One region of the Knoellia tibetensis genome, then DNA from elsewhere that is predicted to be linked to it. Evidence: predicted binding sites of a transcription regulator. Region 1 holds the regulator's gene; the other holds the start of a gene.
What was found. The regulator HspR, encoded in region 1, represses chaperone genes until heat shock. The targets are predictions, from matches to a motif close to AAGTTGAGTCNNNNNGACTCAACTT.

Region 1 (5,589 bases):
CGGGGTGCTGGACTGCGACGTCCTGGTCATGAGCCGCATGAGCGACTCCTGGTTGGCTTCGGCCTTGTCGAGGACACCGGTGACCCGGCCCTCGCTGATCGTGTAGATCCGGTCGCTCAGCCCGAGCAGCTCGGGGAGCTCGGAGCTGACGACGATGACGCCCTTGCCCTGGCTCGCGAGGCGCTGGATGATCCCGTAGATCTCGTACTTGGCGCCGACGTCGATGCCGCGGGTGGGCTCATCGAGGATGAGCAGGTCGGGGTCGGTGAAGAGCCACTTGCTCAGCACGACCTTCTGCTGGTTGCCACCCGAGAGCTTGGCCACGCCGTAGTCGACCGACGGGGTCTTGGTGCGCAGCTGCTTGCGGTAGTCGTCCGCGGCCGAGTGCTCGGCGCGCCGGTCAATGACGAGGTTGTGCGCGATCTTCTTGAGCTTGGCCGAGACCGTCGTCGTCTTGATGTCGTCGAGGAGGTTGAGGCCAAGCGACTTGCGGTCCTCGGTCACGTAGCCGATGCCCGCGTCGATGGCCGCCGGCACACTGCGCAGGTCGACCTTCTTGCCGTTGAGGGTCATCTCGCCGCCGAGCCACGTGCCGTAGGAGTGGCCGAAGATCGAGCGCATGAGCTCGGTGCGGCCCGAACCCATGAGGCCGGCGAACCCGACGATCTCGCCGCGGCGGACGAAGAACTCGGACTGCTTGGCGACGAGCCGCTCGGGCACCTGCGGGTGGGCGACGGTCCAGCCCTTGACCTCGAACATCACCTCGCCGATCTCGGGGGTGTGGTCCGGGAAGCGCGACTCGAGAGAGCGTCCGACCATGCCGCGGATGATGCGGTCCTCGTCGACGGCGCCCGCGCGCACGTCGAGCGTCTCGACCGTCTGGCCGTCGCGGATGATCGTGATCGCGTTGGCGATGGCCTCGATCTCGTTGAGCTTGTGGCTGATCATGATCGACGTGATGCCCTTGGCCTGGAGGCCGCGGATGAGGTCGAGCAGGTGGCGCGAGTCCTCCTCGTTGAGGGCCGCCGTCGGCTCGTCGAGGATGAGCAGCTGCACGTCCTTGGCGAGGGCCTTGGCGATCTCGACGAGCTGCTGCTTGCCGACGCCGATGTTCTTGATCGGGGTCTCGGGGTCCTCGGCCAGGCCGACGCGCGCGAGGAGGTCGCGGGCGCGGTTGTTGGTCTTGACCCAGTCGATGGCGCCCCGCTTGGTCTCCTCGTTGCCGAGGAAGATGTTCTCGGCAATGGAGAGCTCGGGGATGAGCGCCAGCTCCTGGTGGATGATGACGATGCCCGCGTGCTCGGAGTCGCGGATGTTGTTGAAGGTCACGTCGGCGCCGTTGTAGCGGATCGTGCCCTCGTAGGAGCCGTGCGGGTGGACGCCCGACAGGACCTTCATGAGGGTCGACTTGCCGGCGCCGTTCTCGCCGCAGATCGCGTGGACGTCACCACGACGGACCGTCAGGTTGACGTCGGACAGAGCCTTGACACCGGGGAATGTCTTGGTGATGCCCGTCATCTCAAGGATGGGTGCCGGATCGGCCACGTCGTCTCCTCGTCGAATCGCCACCGCGGACCTCAGTGGCCTCGGTGCTTGGATGCTAGACCCAGACGCTGTCAGGAGCGCGACGTTCTCGAGCCGGACGCGCGGCTTGTCCGGTGGACAAGCAGAAGTGGACAAATCGGGCGTCTCCCCGGGAGTCGCTCCGGTCAGGGGATCGTCGGCTCCGGGTCGTACCAGCCGCCCCGCTCCTCGGCGAGGGCCGAGAAGCGCTCTCGCAGTCCGCTCTCGACCGGGCCGGCCGGGTCCTCGACCATCTCCTCGCGGATGTGGACCGCCCACTCCGCGTCCTCGGCGTCGTCCTCCCCCGCGTGCGCGACGCGCAGCACCCGCACCTCGGTGAAGCCCTCCTCGGCGAGCTCGGTCGCGATCTCGTCGGCGGTGCCGCGCTCGGGGAAGAGGAGGAGGTGCTCGGTCACGAGCCGAAGCGTATGCCGTGCCGGCGAGCACGCGGACACAACTCGCCAATTCCTCCCGTTCGGTACGGAGTGCGTGTGTACCGAACGGGAGGAATTGGCGAGTTGTGGGCGGAGGGGTGGCGGGTCAGGGACGCCAGAGGACGAGCGCCTGCGACGCCGAGCCGGACCCGGGGCGGCGACGAGGTCGCTCGCCGAGACGGCTGGCGAAGATCTCGCCGCCGGGGCCGACCGAGAAGACGCGCGGGCCGCCCGAGGCTGCTGTTTCGAGACGCTCGACCTCGCGGGACAGCTCGACGACGCGGGCGCGCAGGGCGGCCACGGAGTTCTCGAGCTCGAGGATGCGGGCGATGCCGGCCAGGCTCACGCCCTCCTCCTGCGAGAGCCGCTGGACCTCGCGGAGCTGCGCGACGTCGCGGGCGGAGTAGCGGCGACCGCCGCCGCGGGTCCGCGACGGGGTGACGAGCCCGAGCCGGTCGTACTGGCGCAGGGTCTGCGCGTGCATGCCGGCGAGCTCGGCCGCGACCGAGATGACGAAGACGGGTGCCTCGTCGTCCGGTCGCGGCTGGCCCTGGCGCGCTGCCATGGTCAGGCCCTGGCCCGCTCTGCGAGGTCGGCCCGCGGGTCGGTGCCCTCGGCCTCGGCCCGCAGCACCTCGACGGCCTCGCGGGCGCGCTCGGAGAGCTCGGCGGGCACGACGACCTGCACCTTCGCGAGCAGGTCACCGGTCCCGGACCTGCCCGCGACCCCGCGGCCCTTGACGCGCAGCACGCGTCCGGACGGGGTGCCCGGCGCGATGCGCACCTTGACGCTCGAGCCGTCGAGCGTCGGCACGGCGACGGTCGCTCCCAGCGTGGCCTCCGCGAAGGTCACCGGCAGGTCGACGGTGAGGTTGTCGCCGTCGCGCCCGAAGACCGGGTGCCTCTCGACGGCGACGGTGAGCATGAGGTCGCCGGCGGCCGCACCCGGCTCGCCCGGCTGGCCTTTGCCGCGCAGCCGGATCTTCTGACCGTCCTTGACCCCGGCGGGGATGCGCGCGGTGATCGTGCGCCCCTCGGCGGTCCGCAGGGTCACCGTCGAGCCCTCGACCGCGTCCCGGAAGGGGAGGGTCGTGGAGGCCTGGACGTCGGCGCCCTTGCGGGGACCGCGGGGGGCGCCGTAGCCGGCATACCCGGGTTGTGGACGACCACCGCCACCGGCCGCACCCCCGAACATCTGCGACAAGAGGTCGTTGATGTCCTCCCCGCCGCCGCCGGGGTAGCCGCCGTAGGAGCCACCACCAGTGTCGAACCGGACGCGCTGCCCACCGCCGCCGAAGTGGCTGAAGATGTCGTCGAAGCCGCCGTTGCCGCCCGGCCCGCCGGCAGTGAAGCGCGCGCCGCCGCGCGCCATCTGGCGCACCGCGTCGTACTCCTCACGCTGCTTGGGGTCGGACAGCACGGCGTGGGCCTCGCCGATGTCCTTGAACTTCTGCTCGGCAGCCGCGTCCCCGGGATTCTTGTCGGGGTGGTGGGTGCGCGCGAGCTTGCGGTAGGCCTTCTTGATCGCACCGGAGTCGGCGTCCTTGGGGACGCCGAGGATCGCGTAGAAGTCCTTCTCGAACCAGTCCTGGCTCGCCATCAGCGCCTCCTTTCGGACATCGTATGCCGTTGCGCCACAGGGGCGTTCGGCGTGCGAACCGGCGTGGTGCCGGGCCGCGTCACTCGGGGTCGGCGACCGCGACCCGCGCGGGACGCAGGACCTGGTCGCCGGTGCGGTAGCCGGGCTGGAGCACCTGGACGACGGTGGTCGTCGTCGCGTCGGTGGGGAGCTCGGCGTTGGAGGCGTCCCAGGCGGAGTGCATGAGCGCCTCGTGGTGCATCGGGTCGAAGGGCTCGCCGACCGCGCCGAAGCGGGTCAGACCGAACTTGCCCAGGCTCGACTCGAGCTTGTCGGCGATCGCCACGAACGGGCCCTCGGCGAGGTCTCCGTGCTCGCGAGCGAGCTGGATGTCGTCGAGGACCGGAAGCAGCGAGTCGAGGACGTCACGCACGGCGCGCTCCTGGACCGCGGCGCGGTCCCGGTCGACGCGGCGCTTGTAGTTGACGTACTCCGCGTTGAGCCGCTGGAGGTCGTCGAGCCGCTGGGCCGCGAGCGCCGTGTCGGGGTGCTCGCCGCCCCGGCCACTGTCGCCGCGGTCGCCGCTGTCGCCGTAGACGGGCTCGCGCTCGCCCGCGGGGGCGGTGGCCCCGGCGTCGCCGGCCGGGGCCACCTCCTCACCGTCGTTGGCGGACTCGGTGTTGATCGCGTCGTCGGAGGACTCGTCGACTGTCTCGTCAACGAGCTCGGCGTCGACGACCTCGTCCTCACCCGGCATACGGGGGTCGGTCACTTCTTCTCCTCGTCGTCCTCGACGACCTCGGCGTCGACCACGTCGCTGTCGTCGTTGGCCTGGGCGCCGGCCTGCTCGGCGCCATCGGAGGCCTCGCCACCGGGCACGTCACCGGACTCGCCCTGCTCGGCCGCCGCGGCGTACATCGCGGCGCCCATCTTCTGCGACTCCTCGTTGAGATGGTCGATCTTGGCCTGGATCTCGTCTCGCGACAGCGTCGACTCGGGCTTGATCGCCTCCTTGAGGTCCGCGAGCGCGGTGTCGACCGGGCTGCGCTGCTCGTCGGTGAGCTTGTCACCGGACTCGCTGAGGAACTTCTCGGTCGAGAAGACGAGCGACTCGGCCATGTTGCGGGTCTCGGTCTCCTCGCGACGCTTCCTGTCCTCGTCGGCGTGGGCCTCGGCGTCCTTGACCATGCGGTCGATCTCCTCCTTGGACAGCGCGCTGCCGCCCGAGATGGTGATCTTCTGCTCCTTGCCGGTGCCGCGGTCCTTGGCCGTCACGTGGACGATGCCGTTGGCGTCGATGTCGAAGGTGACCTCGACCTGCGGCACGCCGCGGGGGGCGGGCGCGATGCCGGAGAGCTCGAAGGTGCCGAGCGCCTTGTTCTGCTGGGCGATCTCGCGCTCACCCTGGAAGACCTGGATGAGGACCGACGGCTGGTTGTCCTCGGCCGTCGAGAAGACCTCGGAGCGCTTGGTCGGGATGGCCGTGTTCCGCTCGATGAGCTTGGTGAAGAGCCCACCCTTGGTCTCGATGCCGAGCGAGAGCGGCGTGACGTCGATGAGGAGGACGTCCTTGCGCTCGCCCTTGAGGACACCGGCCTGCAGGGCGGCGCCGAGCGCGACGACCTCGTCAGGGTTGACGCCCTTGTTGGGCTCCTTGCCACCGGTGAGTTCCTTGACGAGCTCGGTCACGGCCGGCATACGGGTCGAGCCACCGACGAGGACAACGTGGTCGATGTCGGAGAGCTGGATCCCGGCGTCCTTGATGACGTTCTGGAACGGCTGCTTCGTGCGGTCGAGGAGGTCCTTGGTCATCTGCTCGAACTGGGCGCGGGTGAGCGTCTCGTCGAGGTGGATGGGGCCGTTCTCGCTCATCGAGAGGTACTGCATCGAGATCGTCGTCGAGCTGGCGGAGGAGAGCTCCTTCTTGGCCTGCTCGGCGGCGTCACGCAGACGCTGCATGGCGATCTTGTCCTTGGACAGGTCGACGCCGGTGTTGTTCTTGACGGTCGTGAGG
Region 2 (5,589 bases), 250 kb from region 1:
GGGGCGAGTGCGGTGCCGTAGGCGCCGACCACCTCCGGCGGGACGTCTGCGGCGCCGGCCGAAGCCACGCCCAGGCCGCTCGCGGCGAGCGCGGCAGCGGCCGCGATCCCCACTGTGCGGAAAAGCCTCATGGTTCCTCCTCCGATGGGCCCGCCGGGGAGCTGCGACCCAGGGTGTGATGTGCGGTGCGGTCAGCCTCGTCGAAAAGTTCCCCGAGGTGGGTAAAGGGAGGGTAAGAACTCCCTACCCACGGGTTGTGTCCACATCGGACATCCGCTGTGGACAGGGACGCCAACTACAGTGCCGCACATGCCGTTTCGCCCCACCACCACGCTACTTCTCGCCGCCGTGCTCGGCCTCGGCCTCGCAGGCTGCTCCGGTGACGCCGACCCGCAGCCGGTTCCGGGCACCCCCGGCCCGACGTCGAGCGACCCGGTCATCCAACCGGGCATGCCCGGTGAGCCCAATGCGACCGTGAGCGGCGGCGCGGCGACGAAGCCAGTGCGGACGGTGTCGCCCGGCGACGTGTCGTTCTACCAGGACATGATCGTCCACCACTCCCAGGCGCTCGTCATGGTCGAGACCGCCCTCCCGCGGCTCACCGACCCGCAGGTGAAGTCGCTCGCCTCGCGCATCGGCGACGAGCAGAAGCCCGAGATCCTCACGATGACGACGTGGCTCGAGGAGCGCAAGCAGGACGTCCCGCCCCAGGCGACGAACCCGCGGCTCGGCGACCACGACCACGCGAGCATGCCGGGCATGGCGACGCCCGCCCAGATGGAGCAGCTCGCCCGCGCGAACGGCGTCGAGGCCGACCGGCTCTTCCTGCGGCTCATGACCGCCCACCACAAGGGCGCCCTGACGATGGTCGGCACCCACGGCACGGTGGCCGGCGAGGAGATGGTCGAGGAGATGGCGGCCGACATCAACGTCACCCAGAGCAAGCAGATCTCGCAGATGCAGGAGATGCTCGCCCGGCTCTCCTAGGACGGAGCACAACTCACCAATTCCTCCCGTTCGGTACGAGCGAGCCATGTACCGAACGGGAGGAATTGGCGAGTTGTGAACGGCGGTGGGGCAGACGAAAGGCGGCGTATGCCGGAACTCTCGCTCCCGGCATACGCCGCCTTGTCGTTCGGTCGGGTCCCTCACGGGACCCGTCGGGTCACTCGCCCGACGCGGCTGCCCCGCTGCTCGGCGGCGCCGACGCACCGGCCGTGACGACCGGGACCTCGATGGCGTGCGCGTGCGGCGTGCCCTCGAAGGTGAACGAGTCGTCCTTGCCCTCGCCGGTGGCGTCGACCGCGACGATCTCGCCGGACTTGAGCTCGCCGAAGAGGATCTTCTCCGACAGCACGTCCTCGATCTCGCGCTGGATCGTGCGACGCAGCGGTCGCGCACCCAGCACCGGGTCGTAGCCGCGCTTGGCGAGCAGCATCTTGGCCGCGGGCGTGAGCTCCATGCCCATGTCCTTGTCCTTGAGGCGCTTGTCGAGCTTGGCGATCTCGAGGTCGACGATCTGGATGATCTCCTCCTGCGTGAGCTGCGGGAAGACGATCGTGTCGTCGACGCGGTTGAGGAACTCGGGGCGGAAGTGCTGCTTGAGCTCGTCCGTGACCTTGTTCTTCATCCGCTCGTAGCTGCTGCGCGTGTCGGGGCCGGCGGTGAAGCCGAGGGCGCCCTTGGTGATGTCCCGCGTGCCGAGGTTGGTCGTCATGATGATGACGGTGTTCTTGAAGTCGACCATCCGACCCTGCGAGTCGGTGAGGCGGCCGTCCTCGAGCACCTGGAGCAGGCTGTTGAAGATCTCGGGGTGGGCCTTCTCGACCTCGTCGAAGAGGACGACCGAGAACGGCTTGCGCCGGACCTTCTCGGTGAGCTGGCCACCCTCCTCGTAGCCGACGTAGCCGGGGGGCGAGCCGAAGAGCCGCGAGACCGTGTGCTTCTCGCTGAACTCCGACATGTCGAGCTGGATGAGGCTGTCCTCGTCGCCGAAGAGGAACTCGGCGAGCGTCTTGGCGAGCTCGGTCTTGCCGACACCCGTGGGCCCGGCGAAGATGAACGACCCACCCGGACGGCGCGGGTCCTTGAGGCCCGCACGGGTGCGACGGATCGCCTGCGAGAGCGCCTTGATGGCGTCGTCCATGCCGACGACGCGCTTGTGCAGCTCGTCCTCCATGTGGAGCAGGCGGCTGGACTCCTCCTCGGTGAGCTTGAAGACCGGGATGCCGGTGCTCGCCGCGAGGACCTCGGCGATGAGCTCCTCGTCGACCTCGGCGACGACGTCGAGGTCACCGCTCTTCCACTCGTTCTCGCGCTGGGTCTTCTCGGCGCGCAGGTTCTTCTCGTCGTCGCGCAGGCGCGCGGCCTTCTCGAAGTCCTGCCCGTCGATCGCCGACTCCTTCTCGCGCACGACGGCCTGGATCTTCTCGTCGAACTCGCGCAGGTCCGGCGGCGCGGTCATGCGGCGGATGCGCAACCGGGCGCCGGCCTCGTCGATGAGGTCGATGGCCTTGTCGGGGAGGAAGCGGTCGTTGACGTAGCGGTCGGCCATGTTGGCCGCCGCGACGAGCGCACCGTCGGTGATCGAGACGCGGTGGTGCGCCTCGTAGCGGTCGCGCAGGCCCTTGAGGATCTCGATGGCGTGGGCCAGCGTCGGCTCGGCCACCTGGATCGGCTGGAAGCGGCGCTCGAGCGCCGCGTCCTTCTCGATGTGCTTGCGGTACTCGTCGAGGGTCGTCGCACCGATGACCTGGAGCTCGCCGCGGGCGAGCATGGGCTTGAGGATGGAGGCCGCGTCGATCGCGCCCTCGGCCGCACCGGCACCGACGAGGGTGTGGATCTCGTCGATGAAGAGCACGATGTCGCCGCGGGTGCGGATCTCCTTGAGGACCTTCTTGAGACGCTCCTCGAAGTCACCGCGGTAGCGGCTGCCGGCGACGAGCGCGCCGAGGTCGAGGGTGTAGAGCTGCTTGTCCTTGAGGGTCTCGGGGACCTCTCCGCGCACGATGTCCTGGGCGAGGCCCTCGACGACGGCGGTCTTGCCGACGCCGGGCTCACCGATGAGGACCGGGTTGTTCTTCGTGCGGCGCGAGAGCACCTGCATGACCCGCTCGATCTCCTTCTCACGCCCGATGACCGGGTCGAGCTTGCCCTCGCGGGCAGCCACGGTGAGGTTGCGACCGAACTGGTCGAGCACGAGCGAACCGGCCGGCGTGCCCTCGGCGGGGCCGCCCTGGCCGACACCGGCGGACGCGCCCTCCTTGCCACCCTGGTAGCCCGAGATGAGCTGGATGACCTGCTGGCGCACCCGACCGAGGTCCGCGCCGAGCTTGACGAGGACCTGGGCGGCGACGCCCTCGCCCTCGCGGATGAGGCCGAGGAGGATGTGCTCGGTGCCGATGTAGTTGTGGCCGAGCTGGAGCGCCTCGCGCAGGCTCAGCTCGAGCACCTTCTTGGCACGCGGCGTGAACGGGATGTGGCCGGTCGGGGCCTGCTGGCCCTGCCCGATGATCTCCTGCACCTGCTCGCGGACGGCGTCGAGAGAGATCCCCAGGCTCTCCAGGGCCTTGCTGGCGACACCCTCACCCTCGTGGATGAGACCGAGGAGGATGTGCTCGGTGCCGATGTAGTTGTGGTTGAGCAGCCGCGCCTCTTCCTGGGCGAGGACGACCACCCGGCGGGCCCGGTCGGTGAACCGTTCGAACATGGTGCTGGCTCCTGACTGATATGAGTCACCTCGATGCTATCCCCGCTGCCTGAACGACGGGACCGCCCTGTCGAGGACGGTCGCGGGATCGGGGAGGCGAAGGAGGGGCGCGAGGTGTGTCACGGGGTCCAACGCGGCATGGGGGGCGGGTGTTCCGCGCCTGAGCCGGGTCGGCTCATGTTCGCTCACGGCGGAAGCGCGCGCCGCCCACGGGGCCGGTCACAACACGGACCGGCCCCGCGAGGGGCGAGGTGGGCCGGCCGGGTGGGAGCGTCCGAGCCGCCGGCGCCCCTGAACGCCTCGGCCGCGGCGCGCTCCCGACCTCGTGCCCGACCGGCACCTCCGGGAGTCCTGCGGACTGTCCGTCGACCAGTGTGGAGAAGCCCGTATGCCGTCCGCCACCGAATTTCCCCTCCCTCCCGTCCCAGCCGTTCCGACTTTCCCGCCCGAAGTGGGTTGGTCGGACTTCGGAGCGGAAAGGTTCCAGGGTGAAGTGCGAGGAACCCACTTCAGGCGGCGGGTCCCACGCTCTGCGTGGGCAAGTCGAGGCAGGGGAGGTGGTCCAGACGCTCCAGCGGCGCGACGGGTCGGTCAGCCGCGGCGCTGGCAGTTGCCGCACCAGAAGAGGTTGCGGCCGGCGACGACCTGGGTCCGGATCCGTGAGCCGCACACGACGCACGACTCACCGGCCCTCCTGTAGACGTAGGACTCGCGCTCGGTGAGCCGCACGTCCTCGCCGGCCTCGAGCGCGAGCGCGACCTCGTCGACCTGCTCGGAGACGGTGACGATCTTGCTCGTCGCGACGCCGAGGGGGAGGAGGGCGACGAGGTCCTCCCAGATGGCCCGCCACGTCTTGCGCTGGAGCTTGTTGCCGGGACGGAAGGGGTGGACGCGGCGGCGGAAGAGCACCTCGGAGCGGTAGACGTTGCCGACGCCGGCGAGGACCGCCTGGTCCATGAGCAGCTCGGCGACCGGCTTGCCCGAGCGGGTGATCCGGGCCCAGGCGAGGTCCGGGTCGGAGCGCGGGTCGGCCGGCCGCAAGGGGTCCGGCCCGAGGCGGGAGAGGATCTGGTCGACCTTCTCGGGTGTGACGACGTCGCACACCATCGGGCCGCGCAGGTCGGCGACGTGGTCCTCGGTCGCGAAGCGGCACCGGACCTGACCGACGACCGGGAGCTCGCCGGCATACGAGGTCGTGTCGATGGTGAAGGTGCCGATGAGACCGAGGTGCACCCAGAGGAAGCGGTCGCCCGCGAACTCGACGAAGAGGTGCTTGCCCCACGACGTCGCCCCGAGCACATCCGTGCCGCTGAGCAGCGCGGCGCCGTCGGCGAACTTGCCCTGCGGGCTGGTCACGGTCGGCGACGTGCCCCGGAACGCGGTGTCGAGGTCAAGGGCGAGGGCGTAGAGCGTGTGGCCTTCGGGCATCTGCCCATTCTGGGTCACCGCTGTCGGAGGCGCGTTCTAGGCTCGGGGCTGCGCTCGGGAGGCGGGTCCCGGGCCGGACGAGGTCGAGGAGAGGCCATGATCCACGCACGAGGGCTGGTGCAGACCTTCCGTTCGAGGGAGGGCAGGAAGAAGACCGAGGTGCGGGCCGTCGACGGCGTCGACCTCGACGTCGCCGAGGGTGAGGTCGTCGGGTTCCTCGGCCCCAACGGTGCGGGCAAGACGACGACACTGCGCATGCTGACGACGCTGCTCCGCCCCACCGAGGGCACCGCGACCGTCGCCGGGTTCGACGTCGTGCGGGAGTCCGAGCAGGTCCGCCGGAGCATCGGCTACGTCTCCCAGGCGGGTGGCGCCTTCAGCGCGGCGCGGGCCGGTGACGAGGTCGTCGACCACGGGATGCTCTACGGCATGAAGGGCGCCGACGCGAAGGC

Region 2: a site for HspR is predicted at 3,867-3,891, ahead of ACOJV7_RS08330 (ATP-dependent Clp protease ATP-binding subunit). Genes of this name have one in related genera too.

What each region holds. Positions count from the first base shown of each region.
Region 1 covers NZ_JBMBWF010000001.1:2,053,594-2,059,182, reverse strand. The annotation lists gene mmsA (multiple monosaccharide ABC transporter ATP-binding protein) at 1-1,518, opposite strand, end outside; gene ACOJV7_RS09510 (hypothetical protein) at 1,710-1,979, opposite strand; gene ACOJV7_RS09505 (heat shock protein transcriptional repressor HspR) at 2,104-2,562, opposite strand; gene ACOJV7_RS09500 (DnaJ C-terminal domain-containing protein) at 2,565-3,596, opposite strand; gene grpE (nucleotide exchange factor GrpE) at 3,676-4,347, opposite strand; gene dnaK (molecular chaperone DnaK) at 4,344-5,589, opposite strand, start outside.
Region 2 covers NZ_JBMBWF010000001.1:1,805,583-1,811,171, forward strand. The annotation lists gene ACOJV7_RS08320 (LVIVD repeat-containing protein) at 1-131, opposite strand, end outside; gene ACOJV7_RS08325 (DUF305 domain-containing protein) at 310-987, shown strand; gene ACOJV7_RS08330 (ATP-dependent Clp protease ATP-binding subunit) at 1,166-3,709, opposite strand; gene ACOJV7_RS08335 (Fpg/Nei family DNA glycosylase) at 4,301-5,137, opposite strand; gene ACOJV7_RS08340 (ATP-binding cassette domain-containing protein) at 5,234-5,589, shown strand, end outside.